DNA from 4 places in the Pseudoalteromonas sp. MM17-2 genome. Region 4 is predicted to be linked to each of the others. Evidence: predicted binding sites of a transcription regulator. Region 4 holds the regulator's gene; each other region holds the start of a gene.
What was found. The regulator LexA, encoded in region 4, represses DNA repair genes until DNA is damaged. The targets are predictions, from matches to a motif close to TACTGTATNNNNATACAGTA.
Positions count from the first base shown of each region.

Region 1: the regulator LexA is predicted to act here: its motif matches at 1,547-1,566, upstream of MHM93_RS03060 (SulA-like leucine-rich domain-containing protein).
Region 2: the regulator LexA is predicted to act here: its motif matches at 1,340-1,359, upstream of ruvC (crossover junction endodeoxyribonuclease RuvC).
Region 3: the regulator LexA is predicted to act here: its motif matches at 2,337-2,356, upstream of uvrD (DNA helicase II).

Region 1 covers NZ_JAKRFV010000002.1:301,877-305,661, reverse strand. Annotated here, with positions in the region: gene MHM93_RS03065 (NCS2 family permease) at 60-1,352, opposite strand; gene MHM93_RS03060 (SulA-like leucine-rich domain-containing protein) at 1,610-2,059, shown strand; gene MHM93_RS03055 (YchJ family metal-binding protein) at 2,185-2,553, shown strand; gene MHM93_RS03050 (VC2046/SO_2500 family protein) at 2,675-3,184, opposite strand; tRNA gene MHM93_RS03045 (tRNA-Tyr) at 3,297-3,381, shown strand; tRNA gene MHM93_RS03040 (tRNA-Tyr) at 3,406-3,490, shown strand; gene MHM93_RS03035 (YgjP-like metallopeptidase domain-containing protein) at 3,496-3,785, opposite strand, start outside.
Region 2 covers NZ_JAKRFV010000031.1:7,031-10,815, forward strand. Annotated here, with positions in the region: gene ruvB (Holliday junction branch migration DNA helicase RuvB) at 1-143, opposite strand, end outside; gene ruvA (Holliday junction branch migration protein RuvA) at 157-777, opposite strand; gene ruvC (crossover junction endodeoxyribonuclease RuvC) at 780-1,301, opposite strand; gene aspS (aspartate--tRNA ligase) at 1,413-3,191, opposite strand; gene MHM93_RS18250 (DUF72 domain-containing protein) at 3,378-3,785, shown strand, end outside.
Region 3 covers NZ_JAKRFV010000028.1:33,506-37,290, reverse strand. Annotated here, with positions in the region: gene MHM93_RS17790 (GNAT family N-acetyltransferase) at 1-129, opposite strand, end outside; gene uvrD (DNA helicase II) at 107-2,272, opposite strand; gene MHM93_RS17780 (GNAT family N-acetyltransferase) at 2,415-2,819, opposite strand; gene MHM93_RS17775 (HAD-IA family hydrolase) at 2,830-3,522, opposite strand; gene xerC (tyrosine recombinase XerC) at 3,525-3,785, opposite strand, start outside.
Region 4 covers NZ_JAKRFV010000012.1:6,548-10,332, reverse strand. Annotated here, with positions in the region: gene coxB (cytochrome c oxidase subunit II) at 1-884, opposite strand, end outside; gene lexA (transcriptional repressor LexA) at 1,203-1,820, opposite strand; gene MHM93_RS10985 (HNH endonuclease family protein) at 2,040-2,789, shown strand; gene MHM93_RS10980 (STAS/SEC14 domain-containing protein) at 2,855-3,220, shown strand; gene MHM93_RS10975 (DUF924 family protein) at 3,221-3,751, opposite strand.

The DNA.
Region 1 (3,785 bases), on a different contig from region 4:
AAAATAAAGGCACAGCGTCATAGCTGTGCCTTTTTAGCTGTTATATATGACCTTGCTTACTAAGATAAAAACATGAACTTAAGCAAAAATAGTACTGTTAGAATCCACACACTCAAGCTTATCTCCGCCCCCTTATTACACACTAATTTCACCGCCGTATAGGCGATAAAGCCAAGGGCAATGCCGTGGGCAATGGAAAAAGTTAACGGCGTCATCAACAGCACCACGGCAACTGGAATCGCATCTGTCATATCATCCCAATCAACCAGCTTGAGGTTTTGCAGCATGAGCACCGAGACATACAAAATCGCACCCGCTGTTGCATAAGCTGGAACCATGGCTGCCAAAGGAGCAAAAAACATCATCAGTAGGAAGCAACAGCCCACCACCACAGCTGTTAAGCCTGTACGCCCACCCACTGACACACCAGATACCGACTCGATGTAGGAAGTGGTCGTAGAGGTGCCAAGCATAGAGCCTGCAATTGTCGCCGTACTATCGGCACTCAGTGCTCGACCCAAACGTGGCATACGCCCTTGCTCATCGGCCAAGCCAGCTTTTTGCGTTACCGCCACTAAGGTGCCTGAGGTGTCGAACAAATCCACAAACAAGAATGCGAAAATGACACTGAGCATGGACAACTCTAGCGCCGAGGCAAAATCTAATTGCATAAAGGTAGGAGCGATGGAAGGTGGCGCTGAGATCACCCCTTGATATTCAACCAGCCCCAGAGATAACGCAATGCCTGTTACCAACATGATACTGATCAATACGCCGCTTTTGATATCACGATACAACAGCGCCGCTATTACGAAAAAGCTCAGGATAGCGAGCAAAGGCCCACTGCTGGTAATATCACCCATCTGTACGAGCGTGGCTGGACTGGCAACAACAATACCCGCGTTTTTCAGTGCAATGAGCGCCAGAAAAGCGCCAATTCCCGTGGCGATAGCGCGCTTAAGTACCAGTGGAATGGCATTGATTATCCACTCTCTGACCTTAAATAGGCTCAACGCTAAAAAGATACATCCCGACATAAACACCGCCGCTAAAGCCGCCTGCCAGGTGTAACCCATGCCTAATACTACGCCGTAGGTAAAAAATGCATTTAAGCCCATGCCTGGCGCTAATGCCAACGGATAATTCGCCCAAAAACCCATAATGAAGCAACCGATAGCAGCAGCAATACAGGTTGCTACAAATGCTGCCCCTTGGTCCATTCCCGCCTCTGCTAGCATTGCCGGGTTGACAAACACGATGTACACCATGGTGATAAAGGTCGTGAGTCCTGCGATAACCTCGCGCTTAACGGAGCTTCCATGCGATTTTATTTTGAACAGTCTTTCGAACATAGGAGTAAACAGTGATACGTAAAATAGAAGCGGCGGATACTAGCATAAATGCGGACAAATGACCGCATGTTTACACAGCAATATTGGCACTGAAATACAGCTTTAGCTTCTTCGGTATCGCTAAGCGTTTAAAGCAACAAACAAGACGTTTAAAAAAGAAACAAAAAAAACTTGCACTGAACAACTGTATAAACTACTGTATACACATACTGTATAAAACACTGTATATGGTTAACAAAATCCACAGCGAGGCAATTATGTTACATACAGCAAGTGTTCGTCATGTTAAAAGCTATCAGCAAGATAACCCTAATGTGATCAATATCGTAAAAACTGAGGATGAGATCTCTGCAACATTTGAGATGCTTAAAATCGTTCATCGCTACAATCAAAATAATGGCTGGACGCTATTAGTCGCCCCTGACAATGTGCCTAGCCGCCACCTATTGGACGCTTGCTCTATCGACACGAATAAATTGCTGGTAATTCGGGCTAAACATGTTGTTGATATGGAGTACATGCTTAATTGTGCGCTGCAAAATGGCCGTTTTGCGGCGGTGATCACCTGGACGGATATTTTAAAACAGCAGCGACTCGAAGCCTTACAACTTAATACCCACCAAGCTAAAGCACAGCTTTACTGTTTCACTACCGAGCATAACGCCAGCGACCAAACAACTGTGCCCTCGCAGTTACAAGTCTGCTAATATAGTGGCGTGATTCCTTGTAGTTAGAAAATGCGATGTGCCATTGTGGATTGCCGCAGCCTTTTGCTAATTGCTGCGGCCGGTTTGTAAGTAGAGCTATTGATGCCCCCGACGCCCAGAGCCTGATGCGCTCTCGTTATAGTGCATTTTGTGAACAAGCTATTGATTACTTATGTTTTACCTGCTCAGAGAAAGCCCTAGAACAAAACCCCAGAGAGGAAGTGGCTGAATTTGCCCAAGCAGCGCGTTTTGTGCGCTTACAAATAATGGATTATGTGCCTGGCGATGCTTTGGCCTATGTTGAATTTAAGGCTTTTTACATCATTGCTGATACCCTTCACTGTATACATGAACGCTCACAGTTCATTCAACGCCACCACCAGTGGAAGTACGACAGCGGGCAGTTGTTTAAAGCCGCTGATGTAAAGCTTAAACGCAACGATCCCTGCCCATGCTTAAGTGGCAATAAATTCAAAAAGTGCTGTATGTCTTGATGTGATACCGCCGCCCAGTGGCAGCTTTAGGTATTCGCTTAATTAGTACAAGAACCCTTGGCTCGCACCTGCTATTGCATCCTGCTCGCACCCACTATTACACCCTGATATGCGCAGGCCACTACGCGTGTGCTAAAGACGAGGACTTATTCATATCCACAAGTTGATCGTAAAAGGCTGCACTATCCATTTGCGGCTCGTTCAGTGGCTCATATTGGCGATGATGTTTTGCCTGTACGCTCGGATCGCAATTATCAATTATAAGTAGTGGAACATAGGTTTTGTCGTCTCGCACTGCCAAAGGCTCCGGGGTTAGACACTCTTTTAAGCGCAGAGTTGTCATTGAGCTTTGCGCCAACAATGCCCTGTCATGCTGAGCTCTATCTATATGGTAATCCGGTAATGCCGTTGGTTTTGCAGGCGCAGCGCCCAATTGCAATCGCAACTGCTGCTCATCCACCTGGTGAGATTCTAATTCTGATTTGGGAAGGTGAAACTGGGCAAAATCGAGTGCATCTGCTGATAATGATGCTAACAGCCAAGCAAAGTCTCCACGACGGGCCTCATGGACACTGCGACATAATTGCGAGTCCATTTGTAGTTCGTTACGAATGACGGGCTTAACTTGCATAAACTTTATTCAACCTGAATTACTTCTAAGCAGTTATCGGCCTTTTTTCAGCTTTCTTTAGTTTTTTTCTTTACTTGGACTCTGAGTTTGCTATTATCGCCGCCGTTGTTTAGGAGGGGTTCCCGAGCGGCCAAAGGGATCAGACTGTAAATCTGACGGCATTGCCTTCGCTGGTTCGAATCCAGCTCCCTCCACCACTTAACAACACACATCATTCTATCGGAGGGGTTCCCGAGCGGCCAAAGGGATCAGACTGTAAATCTGACGGCATTGCCTTCGCTGGTTCGAATCCAGCTCCCTCCACCACTTTCCTATCGTACAAAATCCAACAGATGTGCATTCTCTTTAAGCCATAATCGCGCTTGGTCGGTATGCTCGTAGTAGCCATTAACCAGTGCCCAAAATTGATGGCTGTGATCCATATGTACCCGGTGCGCCAGCTCGTGAACAATGACATAGTCAATAACCCAATGCGGAGCTCCTGCCAACAAGGTATTAAAACATAACTCACCGCGCGAATCGCAACTGCCCCAACGACGCTTGTACACTTTAACGCTAATGCCGTTAGCGCCGATATTCATCACCTTTTGCCACTGCATTA
Region 2 (3,785 bases), on a different contig from region 4:
GCGGCCTCGATAAAAATATCCATCTGCTGTTTAACATGAGGTTGGCCGTGATAGTCGGCCAATAATTTAGGCCGAATGGCTCTATCGACCACATCCTCATTACCCTGTACCTCTGGCTCAATCAGCCGATCCGCTTCTATCATGATGGTATCTCTGTTATAGCATCGCTTTGAGCGCTTGCTTAATCATTTCTTCGGAGGCCATGCCTGGCTTCGCGACTGCTTTTACCGACTTCACTGCCTGAGCATTTTTATAGCCCAGAGCTTCAAGTGCGGCAACCGCATCGTCTTGGGCATTACTCGCGACCAAAGTATCACCATTGGGCGCATCTATTGGTGCCGCGTCAGTGTGAGGGGTAAATAAGTCAGGACCCCAATCTTTAAGCCTGTCTTTCATTTCTAACACTAACCGCTCTGCGGTTTTTTTGCCAACGCCGGGAAGCTTTACTAAGGTGCTTGCATCGCCATGATGAACGCAATGGATAAATTGCTCTGCCGACATCCCCGATAAAATACCTAGGCCTAATTTAGGCCCTACCCCATTGGCTTTTAGCAATTCACGAAACAGGGCGCGTTCGTTTTTGGTGTTAAACCCAAATAACAGCTGCGCATCCTCTCGCACCACAAAGTGGGTATACAAGGTGACCTGTTCGCCACACTCGGGAAGTGCATAAAAGCAACTCATGGGGAGGTTGATTTCATAGCCAATGCCCGCTGCCTCCACTAACACTTCAGGGGGCTGCTTCTCAACCAACAATCCTCTAATTCGTCCTATCATTGTTACCTCAAGCGTCCGCGCACGGTTTTACGTGCTTGACCGGACAGTTTTATTAAGTTTTGTTGTGAGTGGCCATGACACATAGCAATAGCCAAGGCGTCGGCGGCATCTGCTTGCGGCGTGGCTGGCAGTTTCAAGATATGCTTCACCATGTGTTGTACCTGTGCCTTTTCCGCAGAGCCTCGCCCAACCACTGCTTGTTTCACTTGCCGCGCGGAGTATTCTGACACGTCAATGTCGGCCAAGGTCGCGGCAACAATGGCTGCGCCCCGAGCTTGTCCTAGCTTTAATGCCGAATCAGGATTGTGGGCCATAAACACTTGCTCTATGGCAAACGCGGTAGGGTTAAATTGCTCAATGAGTTGGCTGACGCCTTGGAAAATCATTTTTAGACGCAACGGGAAGGCATTATCACCTAGCTTAATACAGCCACTGCCCAAGTAATGGAACTTATGCCCTTGCTGCTGCACGACACCATAGCCGGTAAAGCGCGAGCCGGGGTCAATTCCCAAAATTATACTCACCCACTGACCTTATTATTATTCTCGCTTATGGAAATGGTAACTGTATGTATGACCAGTGTAAAGCTGAAGCATAAAAAAAGCGGCCTGAGCCGCTTCTTTTATCGTTATCGCTTATTCGCTCTGTTCACTCTCAGAGGCAGTCACTCCGATACCCAGCTCTTGCAGAGCATCGGGATTTGCCACACTCGGGGCATCGGTCATCAAACAAGATGCTTGCGTCGTTTTCGGGAAGGCAATGACATCACGAATATTGTCTGTACCACAAAGCAACATCACTAGACGGTCAAGGCCGAACGCTAAGCCTGCGTGCGGCGGTGTACCATACTTCAACGCATCGAGTAGGAAACCGAACTTATCTTGTTGCTCTTGCTCATTGATCCCCAATACTCGGAACGCCGCTTGTTGCATCGCATTGTTGTGGATACGCACCGAACCACCACCGACTTCGTAACCATTAAGAACCATGTCGTAGGCATCAGAAAGCGTGCCGGCAGGGTTCGCTTCCAGCTCCTCTGGGCTGACATCTTTTGGCGCAGTAAATGGGTGGTGAACAGCATGTAGATCGCCTTCATCATCTTCTTCAAACATCGGGAAGTCTACGACCCACAATGGCGCCCATTTAGTTAAATCAGTTAGCTCAAGGTCTAAACCAATCTTCAAGCGCAGCGCACCCATGGCTTCATTGACCACATTGCGTGAGTCGGCACCAAATAAAATGATATCGCCAGTTTGCGCATTGGTGCGTTCAAGTAAGGCGGTGATCACCTCTTCGTTCAAAAACTTAGCAATCGGTGATTGCACGCCTTCCACACCTGCGTCGCGGTCATTGACCTTCATCCAGGCTAAACCTTTAGCGCCATAGATGCCGATAAACTTCGTGTACTCGTCAATTTGCTTGCGTGATAAAGACGCTCCGCCTGGCACGCTAAGCACGGCTACGCGGCCTTTCTCATCATTGGCAGGGCCAGAGAATACTTTAAACTCAACGTCTTTAACCAAATCAGCAACGTCAATAAGCTCCATCGGGTTACGTAGGTCAGGCTTGTCTGAACCAAAACGACGCATGGCTTCGCTATAGGCCATTACTGGGAACTCGCCTAAGTCAACATTCAGCAATTCTTGCCACATATCACGGATCAGTTTTTCAGTGACACCGCGAACTTGGTCTGAACTCATAAATGAGGTTTCGATATCGATTTGCGTGAACTCTGGCTGGCGGTCGGCACGTAAATCTTCATCACGGAAACATTTAACGATTTGGTAGTAACGGTCAAAGCCAGACATCATCAACAGTTGTTTAAACAGCTGCGGCGACTGCGGCAGTGCATAGAAACTGCCATGGTGAACACGGCTTGGCACAAGGTAGTCACGTGCTCCTTCAGGAGTCGCTTTGGTCAGTACCGGCGTTTCAATATCGAGGAAGTCATTGCTATCCAAGAAGCGGCGAACAAAACTTGTGGCTTTGGCACGCAACTTAATGCGGTCGCTCATCTCTAAGCGGCGAAGATCCAAGTAGCGGTATTTTAGACGGCGCTCTTCGGAGTTTTGCTGGTTAAAATCCAGTGGGAGAGCGTCGCTGCGGTTAATGATCTCAAGGCCAGTACCCAGAATTTCCACTTCACCTGTGCTCATGTCTTTGTTGACTTGGCTGTCAGGGCGAGCGCGGACCACCCCTTTGACTTGTACACAGAATTCTTGACGAAGTTTATTCGCCACATCCATAAGCCCTTCAACTTCCGGGTCGAACACCACCTGCACCAAACCTTCGCGGTCACGCACATCGACGAAGATCAAGCCACCTAAATCGCGGCGTTTGTTGATCCACCCACACAGAGTAACTTCTTGGTCGACATGACTTTTATTTAAGTGTCCGCAATATATAGAGCGCATAATATTCCTGTTTTAATTGTAAGCGCGCATTGGTTTAAGCACGCAGTGGCCAAATTAATTGCGTCAATTATATAAAAACGGCTGTCAATGTCACGAAGCAAACTCCGAGTTGCATACTTATTGAGCACCTAAAGCCATAAAGCTGTGCTAGCATAGCTGCCAATCACTATGAACCGTGCTCTAACCATGCTTTATCTAGGTTGTCCACAGTGGTCTAATACCGCGTGGAAAGGACAATTATTTGCCCAACACTGCCAACAATCACAGATGCTCGCCCGTTACAGCGAAGTATTTAATGCTGTGGAGGGAAACACCACTTTCTATGCCGACCCCAGCCCTGATGTGGTAAAGCGCTGGCTGCACAGCAGTGATGAGCACTTTCGCTTTACCTTTAAATTTCCAAAGCGTTTTAGCCACGACAGTGCCTTGCAAGCTCCAAAGCAAGAACTCACGCACTGGCTTAAACTAATGGCGCCCTTATTCAGCAAAGTAGGCAGCTTGATGTTGCAATTGCCAGCAAGCTTTAAACCGACGCACCTACCCCGACTGCAGCACTTTATTGCCCAACTACCCAAAGACTTGCACTACAGCGTG
Region 3 (3,785 bases), on a different contig from region 4:
CTGTTGCAAATATTGCAGTTGCTGTGCGCACCATGACGGCTCACCCCGCAGCAGCAGCAGTTGCCGCCAACGCCGCTGGTTTAAGCCACTCAGTAACGAGGCTAGCTCAGATTGCTTGTAAGCGCGCATAAGCGGTGACCAACCATTTGCTACCAACATCGTCGAAGTTTACTTGTACCCGTGATTGCGGGCCAGCTCCTTCGTAGTTAAGCACGGTACCCTCACCAAACTTAGCATGGATAACTCGCTGGCCGAGACTAAAGCCGCTGTCGGCAAACGCTGCTTGAGTCAATGAAGGGCTAAAGCGGTTAGCTTGTTGTGGCGCTGAGATTTTTGTTTTAACGCGGATCTCCTCTACACAGTCTTCCGGCATTTCTCGTAGGAACCGTGACGGGCTGTGATACTTTTCTTGGCCATATAAGCGCCGGCTTTCAGCGTGGGTAATATAGAGTTTATCCATAGCTCGGGTCATGCCCACATAACATAGGCGGCGCTCTTCTTCTAAGCGACCACTTTCCTCTTGGCTTTGTTGTGACGGGAACATGCCTTCCTCTACACCGACCATAAATACCAATGGAAACTCTAAGCCTTTGGCGGAGTGCAGAGTCATCATTTGTACCGCGTCTTCGTGTTCTTCGGCTTGACCCTCTCCGGCCTCTAAAGAGGTATAGGCTAAAAAGCCTTGCAGTGGTGAGGAAAACTCTTCATCAACGGGTAATTCATATTGCTCGCAAGCGTTAATAAGCTCTTCTAAGTTTTCCACGCGAGCACGGCCTTTTTCGCCTTTTTCGGCCTGATACATGGCCATCAAACCGGTATTCTCTATGGTGTATTTTGCCTGCTCTGCAAGGGTCAACTCAGCAATACGCTGCTCCACATCCTCAACCAACTCAATAAAGCGATTGACTGCTGTGGCGGCGCGACCAGACAAATGTTTCTGCTCTAAAATAGCCTTGGCGGCATACCATAATGGCAGCGACTCGGCTCGGGCACAGTCACGAATATGACTGAGCGTCTTATCGCCAATGCCTCGAGTTGGGGTGTTGATCACACGCTCAAAGGCGGCATCATCTTGACGATTACTCACCAGGCGCAAATAACATAATGCATCTTTGATTTCTTGGCGCTCGAAGAAGCGCATGCCGCCATAAATACGGTACTTTAACCCCTCTTGTAACAAGGCTTCCTCTAAGACTCGAGATTGCGCATTGTTACGGTAAAGAATTGCGGTATCGGTTAGCGCATTGCCTGCATCCATCCAGGTTTTTATTTTGCCAACAATAAAGCGCGCTTCATCTAGCTCATTAAAAGCAGCATAAATGGAAATAGGCTCGCCTTGATTGCCGTCGGTCCACAGATTTTTACCCATGCGTTCTGCGTTATTCTCAATCAGAGAGTTCGCCGCTTTCAAGATGGTGGCAGTCGAGCGGTAATTTTGTTCAAGACGAATGGTTTCGGCGTCGAAGTCGTCTAAAAAGCGTTTGATATTCTCGATACGGGCACCACGCCAGCCATAGATACTTTGATCATCATCGCCGACAATCATCATGCTGTTGGTATCGCCTGCGATCAGTGCTAGCCAGCGGTACTGAATGGTATTGGTATCTTGAAACTCATCCACCAGAATATGCGCAAAGCGCTGTTGATAATGGCGCAGCAAAGTGGGGTTTTGCTGCAGTACCTCGTAGCAGCGCAACAGTATTTCTGCAAAATCGACCAGTCCAGCGCGATCGCAAGCTTCTTGGTAAGCTGAGTATACACGCAGCAATAGCTGCTCGTTGACATCATAGGCTTGAATGTCACCCGGGCGCAGGCCCTCATCTTTTTTGGCGCTGATATACCACGCAAGGTGTTTGGCTGGCCACTTCTTCTCATCAATATTCATGGCCTTGAGTAAGCGGCGGATCATTCGCTGTTGATCATCGCTATCAAGAATTTGAAAAGACTCAGGTAGCTTGGCTTCGCGGTGATGGGCGCGCAAAATACGGTGTGCCAAGCCGTGGAATGTGCCTACCCACATGCCGCCAACAGAGCCTTGAATGGTCTGCTCGACACGAGCACGCATCTCTTTTGCGGCTTTATTGGTAAAGGTTACGGCGAAGATGCTAAAAGGCGAGGCTCCTTCAACTTGAGTAAGCCAAGCGATGCGGTGCACCAAGACTCGGGTTTTGCCCGAGCCAGCTCCTGCTAATACCAGCATATTTTGCAACGGCGCTGCTACCGCCTCGCGTTGCTTGTCGTTTAAGCCATCAAGTAATTCAGATACATCCATCGCCGCTTTCCACCTGTCATAATTGCCACCAGTATAACAAGAGTTCCAGCTTGGCTAAATAGAATACTGTTTTTATAACCAGTGCGCTGTCTCTTTGTCATGAGCTATGGTTTTGCAGGCCCGAAACTGGCACTTGATGGCTTTATAGCAGCTTGCTAAATACAATCTTAGTATCGGCATCAATTTGGCTGTTGGCAGTGAGTTGTAGGTACTGGTGCTTTGCTAACATGGCACGCATAGCGCTAAAGCACAGCATGCTCTTAACTTGAATTTCTTGATAGCCACGGGCCTTGGCCCAGCGCTCTTGATATTGCAGCAGCGCACTGGCTACCCCTTGAGAGCGATAACTGGGCACCACACCGCCAAGCCAGCTATAAAAACACTGTGGTGACAACGCAAAGCCCAGTTTAAAACCGATAATATGGTGTTGCTGATAAGCCACGAGAGCAAGGAAAGGAGCCGCCGCGATTTTTCGCTCATAGCGAGCCAGGCTGGCCCCAGTGGCAAGCTCTGGAATACGACGCTGAGCTGTTAAACACTCGGACAAACTAACCTGTTTAAGTGAGAATCTCGAGCTCATGGATATCGCTAATCTCCATATCCGCTAGCCCCTTGTACTGGTAGCTAATCGCTTGGTTATTTAGCCATACACTCTTACAACCAGCATTATTAGCGCCTTGTACATCGGTGTCTAAGCTATCGCCGATATGGATTATTTGCTGCGGTGTGACCGCCATTGCTTGCGCTGCTTTGTGGTAAAGGTCGCTATAAGGTTTTGCACGACCGTCCGGGCCGGCCATAAACACGGCATCAAACTGGTCATGAAGGTTAAAGCGGGTGACATCGACATTACCGTTGGTGATGGCTATCAGGCGAAAGCGTTGGCGCAAAGTGTCCAATAATGCCAGCACACTGTCGGCAACAACAATGTCACTACGAGCCTTGGCAAACGCCCGATAGGCATGCTCAGCATGGCTGCTATCAACGCCCATGTGAATCATGGCATGAGTAAGTGCTTGCTTACGTAGGGCGGTAACATCATGCGCTAATGCTGGCTGCTGCATTAACGCCTGTTCGCGACAGTATTGCCAAAAATCAGCTTCTTGCTCGCGCCACTGCGGCAATGTTTGTAAGTAATCATGTTGCGCCTGCAGTGCAGCCTTAATGACCGGATGATTGTTATACAGTGTGTCATCCAAATCAAAACTGAGCACTTTGGCTTGCTCTAAGGCGCGATTAAATCGAATCATAGTTACTTCTGTTTTTTGGCTCTAGGGTGGGTATTATCATACACCTTAGCAAGATGTTGAAAGTCCAAATGGGTATAAACCTGAGTGGCGGACAAGCTGCTGTGTCCAAGTAACTCTTGCACCGCGCGCAAATCACCACTGGACTCAAGCACATGCGAAGCAAAAGAGTGGCGTAGTTTGTGTGGGTGTACCTGGGCACTAATCCCTTGTTTGACGCCCCATTCACGCATGCGCTCACGCACGTGACGAGCAGAAATGCGCAA
Region 4 (3,785 bases):
GTAGGCTGATGACAAGCTGCGCAGCGAGTGATGTACACTTGCTCGCCAGATGCCATTAGCTCATCTTCAGAGAGGATTTGTTCTAGCAGCTCAGCATCGGCCTGCGCCTGAGCTTGCTTCGCTTGTTTCTGCTCTGCCAGCCAAGCGTCAAACTCTTCAGGGGGTTTTGCTTCTACGACTACCGGCATAAAGCCGTGGTCTTTACCGCATAACTCGGCGCACTGGCCGCGATACGTACCTGGTTCGTTTACGCGTGTCCAAGCTTCGTTGATAAACCCAGGGTTAGCGTCTTTCTTTACTGCAAAATCGGGCACCCACCAAGAGTGAATGACGTCATCTGAGGTCATTAAAAAGCGTACTTTTTGATTAGTGGGAATGACCAAGGGTTTATCTACTTCGAGGAGGTAATTGTCGCCCTTATTTTGCGCATTTTTGATTTGCTCTTGAGGCGTTGACAGCAGTGAGTAAAAGCCCACATCGTGACCCATATACTCGTAGTGCCATTTCCATTGTGAACCAGTCACCTTAATGGTGATATCGGCCTTTGTTGTATCCTCCATAGCAATCAGGGTTTTGGTGGCCGGTACAGCCATGGCTATGAGAATAACAAATGGAATCGCTGTCCAAAGTATTTCTACTTTGGTGCTTTCATGAAAGGTAGCGGGGGTGACCCCTTTTGACTTACGGTGTTTGAGCAGCGCCCAAAACATCACCGCGAAAACAACCACACCAATCACACAGCATATAATAAATATGGTCATGTGTAGTTGGTAAACATTTTCGCTAATGTCAGTTACCCCTTGGCGCAAGTTGTACTTGCTATTCGCGGACACCAATTGAGGGAATAACAGACATAGCAACATGAGGGAGCTCAGCTTCTTCATGTGTACCATCTCCTTATTGTTGCGCAATGCAAGGAAGAGGCGGTTACAGCTTAATACCCAATCTTCGTTATTATTATGCTTTTACCAGTCGACAACTTTGACCCTAAATAAACTGTTGAAAAACCGACCAGCAAAGCCTGTAATATAACCAATTAGTCAAAGATTGAGCTAATAGCAAGTTAATACACTATTTTTGTTTACGTTTTATTAATAAATTAACAGGGAGATTCAAGCTGTTAGAAAGCACTGTGGCTAAGGAGGGAACATGGGGAAAGCCCCTAATAACAGACCTATTAGAGGCAAAATAAGTAAATTTAATTACATCCAGTCGGCGTTTCGGATCACACCTACAGCTAAGCCTTCAATATTAAAGGATTCATTCTCTAAATCGACTTCAATGGGTGTGAATTCTTCATTCTCTGCATGCAGCAGAACCTTACGCCCAGCTTTTTCTAAACGCTTCACGGTGACATCTTCATCAACCCGCGCGACCACCACTTGGCCGTTTTCAGCCACCTGAGTGCGATGTACCGCTAATAAGTCGCCATCCATAATGCCGATGTCTTTCATACTCATGCCATTTACGCGCAGCAAATAATCTGCAGCAGGCTTGAACAGCAGTGGGTCTATCTGGCAGTGACTCTCTATATGCTGTTGGGCAAGAATGGGCTCGCCCGCAGCAACGCGGCCAATTAAAGGCAGGCCCAATTGTTCGGGTTCTTCTTCCTCGACCAATTGAATACCTCGACTCGCTCCAGGCTTCATTTTGATTACGCCTTTCTTAGCCAACGCCTTAAGATGTTCTTCTGCGGCGTTAGCACTGCGAAACCCCAGTGTTTGTGCAATTTCTGCACGCGTCGGCGGCATGCCGGTATCTTTAATAAAGACTTTAATCAGCTCAAGAATTTGCGATTGGCGTTTAGTTAATGGGCGCATACAACTGGGTTTCCATACAGTACATTTAACTGTGAGTATATACAGTTAAATGAAAATCGCAAATAAAATCAGGGAATTTGCTGACCGTTGCAACCTTAATTAATGCAACTTCGCTTTTGTTCATATGCAACCTCACCTCATACTCATAAAGTGATAGGTGACGAATGCGCGACAATGCTTTAAAGTAGCGCTGTTTTAGTCATATTATTAAGCAGTTAGATGACTCGCCAAAGTGTATTTTCAGCGTTCCTTTTACTTATTTCGGCACTGACGATAGGTGCGTGCAAAGCCGATACGATCAAGATGTCGCGCAGCGGCCTTTGTCACCCTGAAGACTCGGCTCATTATCAACGCACTCAATCTTTTACCCCCTATGCGAACTTAGAAAGCTGTCTAGCAGACGGTGGACGTTTACCAAAGAACTACACTAAACAAACATCAGAAAATAGTTATCATCGGGATAGCTGGCCACATTGGTTAGACACCGATCACGACTGCCAAGACGCTCGTGCTGAAGTGCTGATTGCCCAATCACACAGTGATGTAAGCTACACCACTCAAGCGCGCTGCACCGTCACCAGCGGCCAGTGGCATGACCCTTATTCGGGGCAGATACTACGCAATGACGATGACTTAGATATAGACCATATTGTGCCGCTTAAATTTGCCTATGAACACGGTGCTGCCACCTGGAGTCGTTCGCAAAAGGCACAATTTGCCAACGATATGGAGAATTTGCTTGCTGTTGATGATGGCCTAAATCGTAGCAAAGGCGCAAAAGGCCCTTGGCAATGGTTGCCGCCGCATCAAGATTACCGCTGTCAGTACATTCAGCGCTTTAATTACATCATGAGCAAATATGACCTTCGCTACTCGCAAAACGAAAAAGACCAAGTTCAAAGTTTGCTGCAAAGCTGCGTAGGTGAAACTTTAAACCTCAGCGCACTACCTACAACCTTGCACCAATAACCAACCGCTTGTAAGTAAATATTCTATATTGATAGAGCATACAAGGAACTCGTTGGCGAGGATATATGCTCAATATCACTATAAACGAAACACACAATACCGCTCTACTCGAACCACAAGGCCAGCTGACAGCAGAAGACTTTGCAGCAGCCGTGCGTATTATCGACCCTTATATTGAACAGCATGCAAAGCTACATGCTCTCATTATTGCTACTGAACACTTTCCGGGGTGGGACTCATTTGCCGCGTTACTCTCTCATCTGCAATTTGTGCGCGACCATCATCAAAAGGTGAATAAAGTAGCCATTGCCACCAATTCGTTGCTTGGTGACTTTGCCCAGCACCTTGGCGCACACTTTATTCATGCAGAGGTTAAATCCTTTCGTTATGAACAACGTGAACAAGCGAAGCGCTGGGCACAAAGCCCTTAACTAAAAGCGGCTACCAGGCTGATTCAAAAACGCCTGTTCAGCGTCGCTCGATTGCCGACCGAGAATATCATTACGATGTGGATAACGCCCAAAACGGTCAATGATTTCTTTGTGAGCCAGTTCATATTTATAGTTACTTAAGGGCCGAAAAAGCTGCTCAGCCACCACATGAATCGCCTGGCTCTCACTGTGCATATAGGGCATGTATAAGAAACTACGCTCGGTATCATCAAGCTCTAAAGCAAACTTTTTCTCCACCGCATTCTGCGCCAAACATAAAGCCAGTGCATCGGTTGCAAACGCTTGGGCCGTATCGCGGAACATATTACGAGGAAACTGATCCAGCACTATAATTTCACATAACGCGCCTCGAGCAGATTTTCGCCAAGAATAAAGCTCGCCTTGGCGCGCTGCCTCGTAAGTAGGTAAAAATTGCTTTTTTATTGTGGCGTCAAAGTCGGCGCTTTTTTTAAACCAATCCTGTGGACTGCTGTGAGTAAACCAAAATTCGTAAACGGATTCATATTGCATGATGATCTAATGGCGAAAGTTTGCTTTCGTCCGG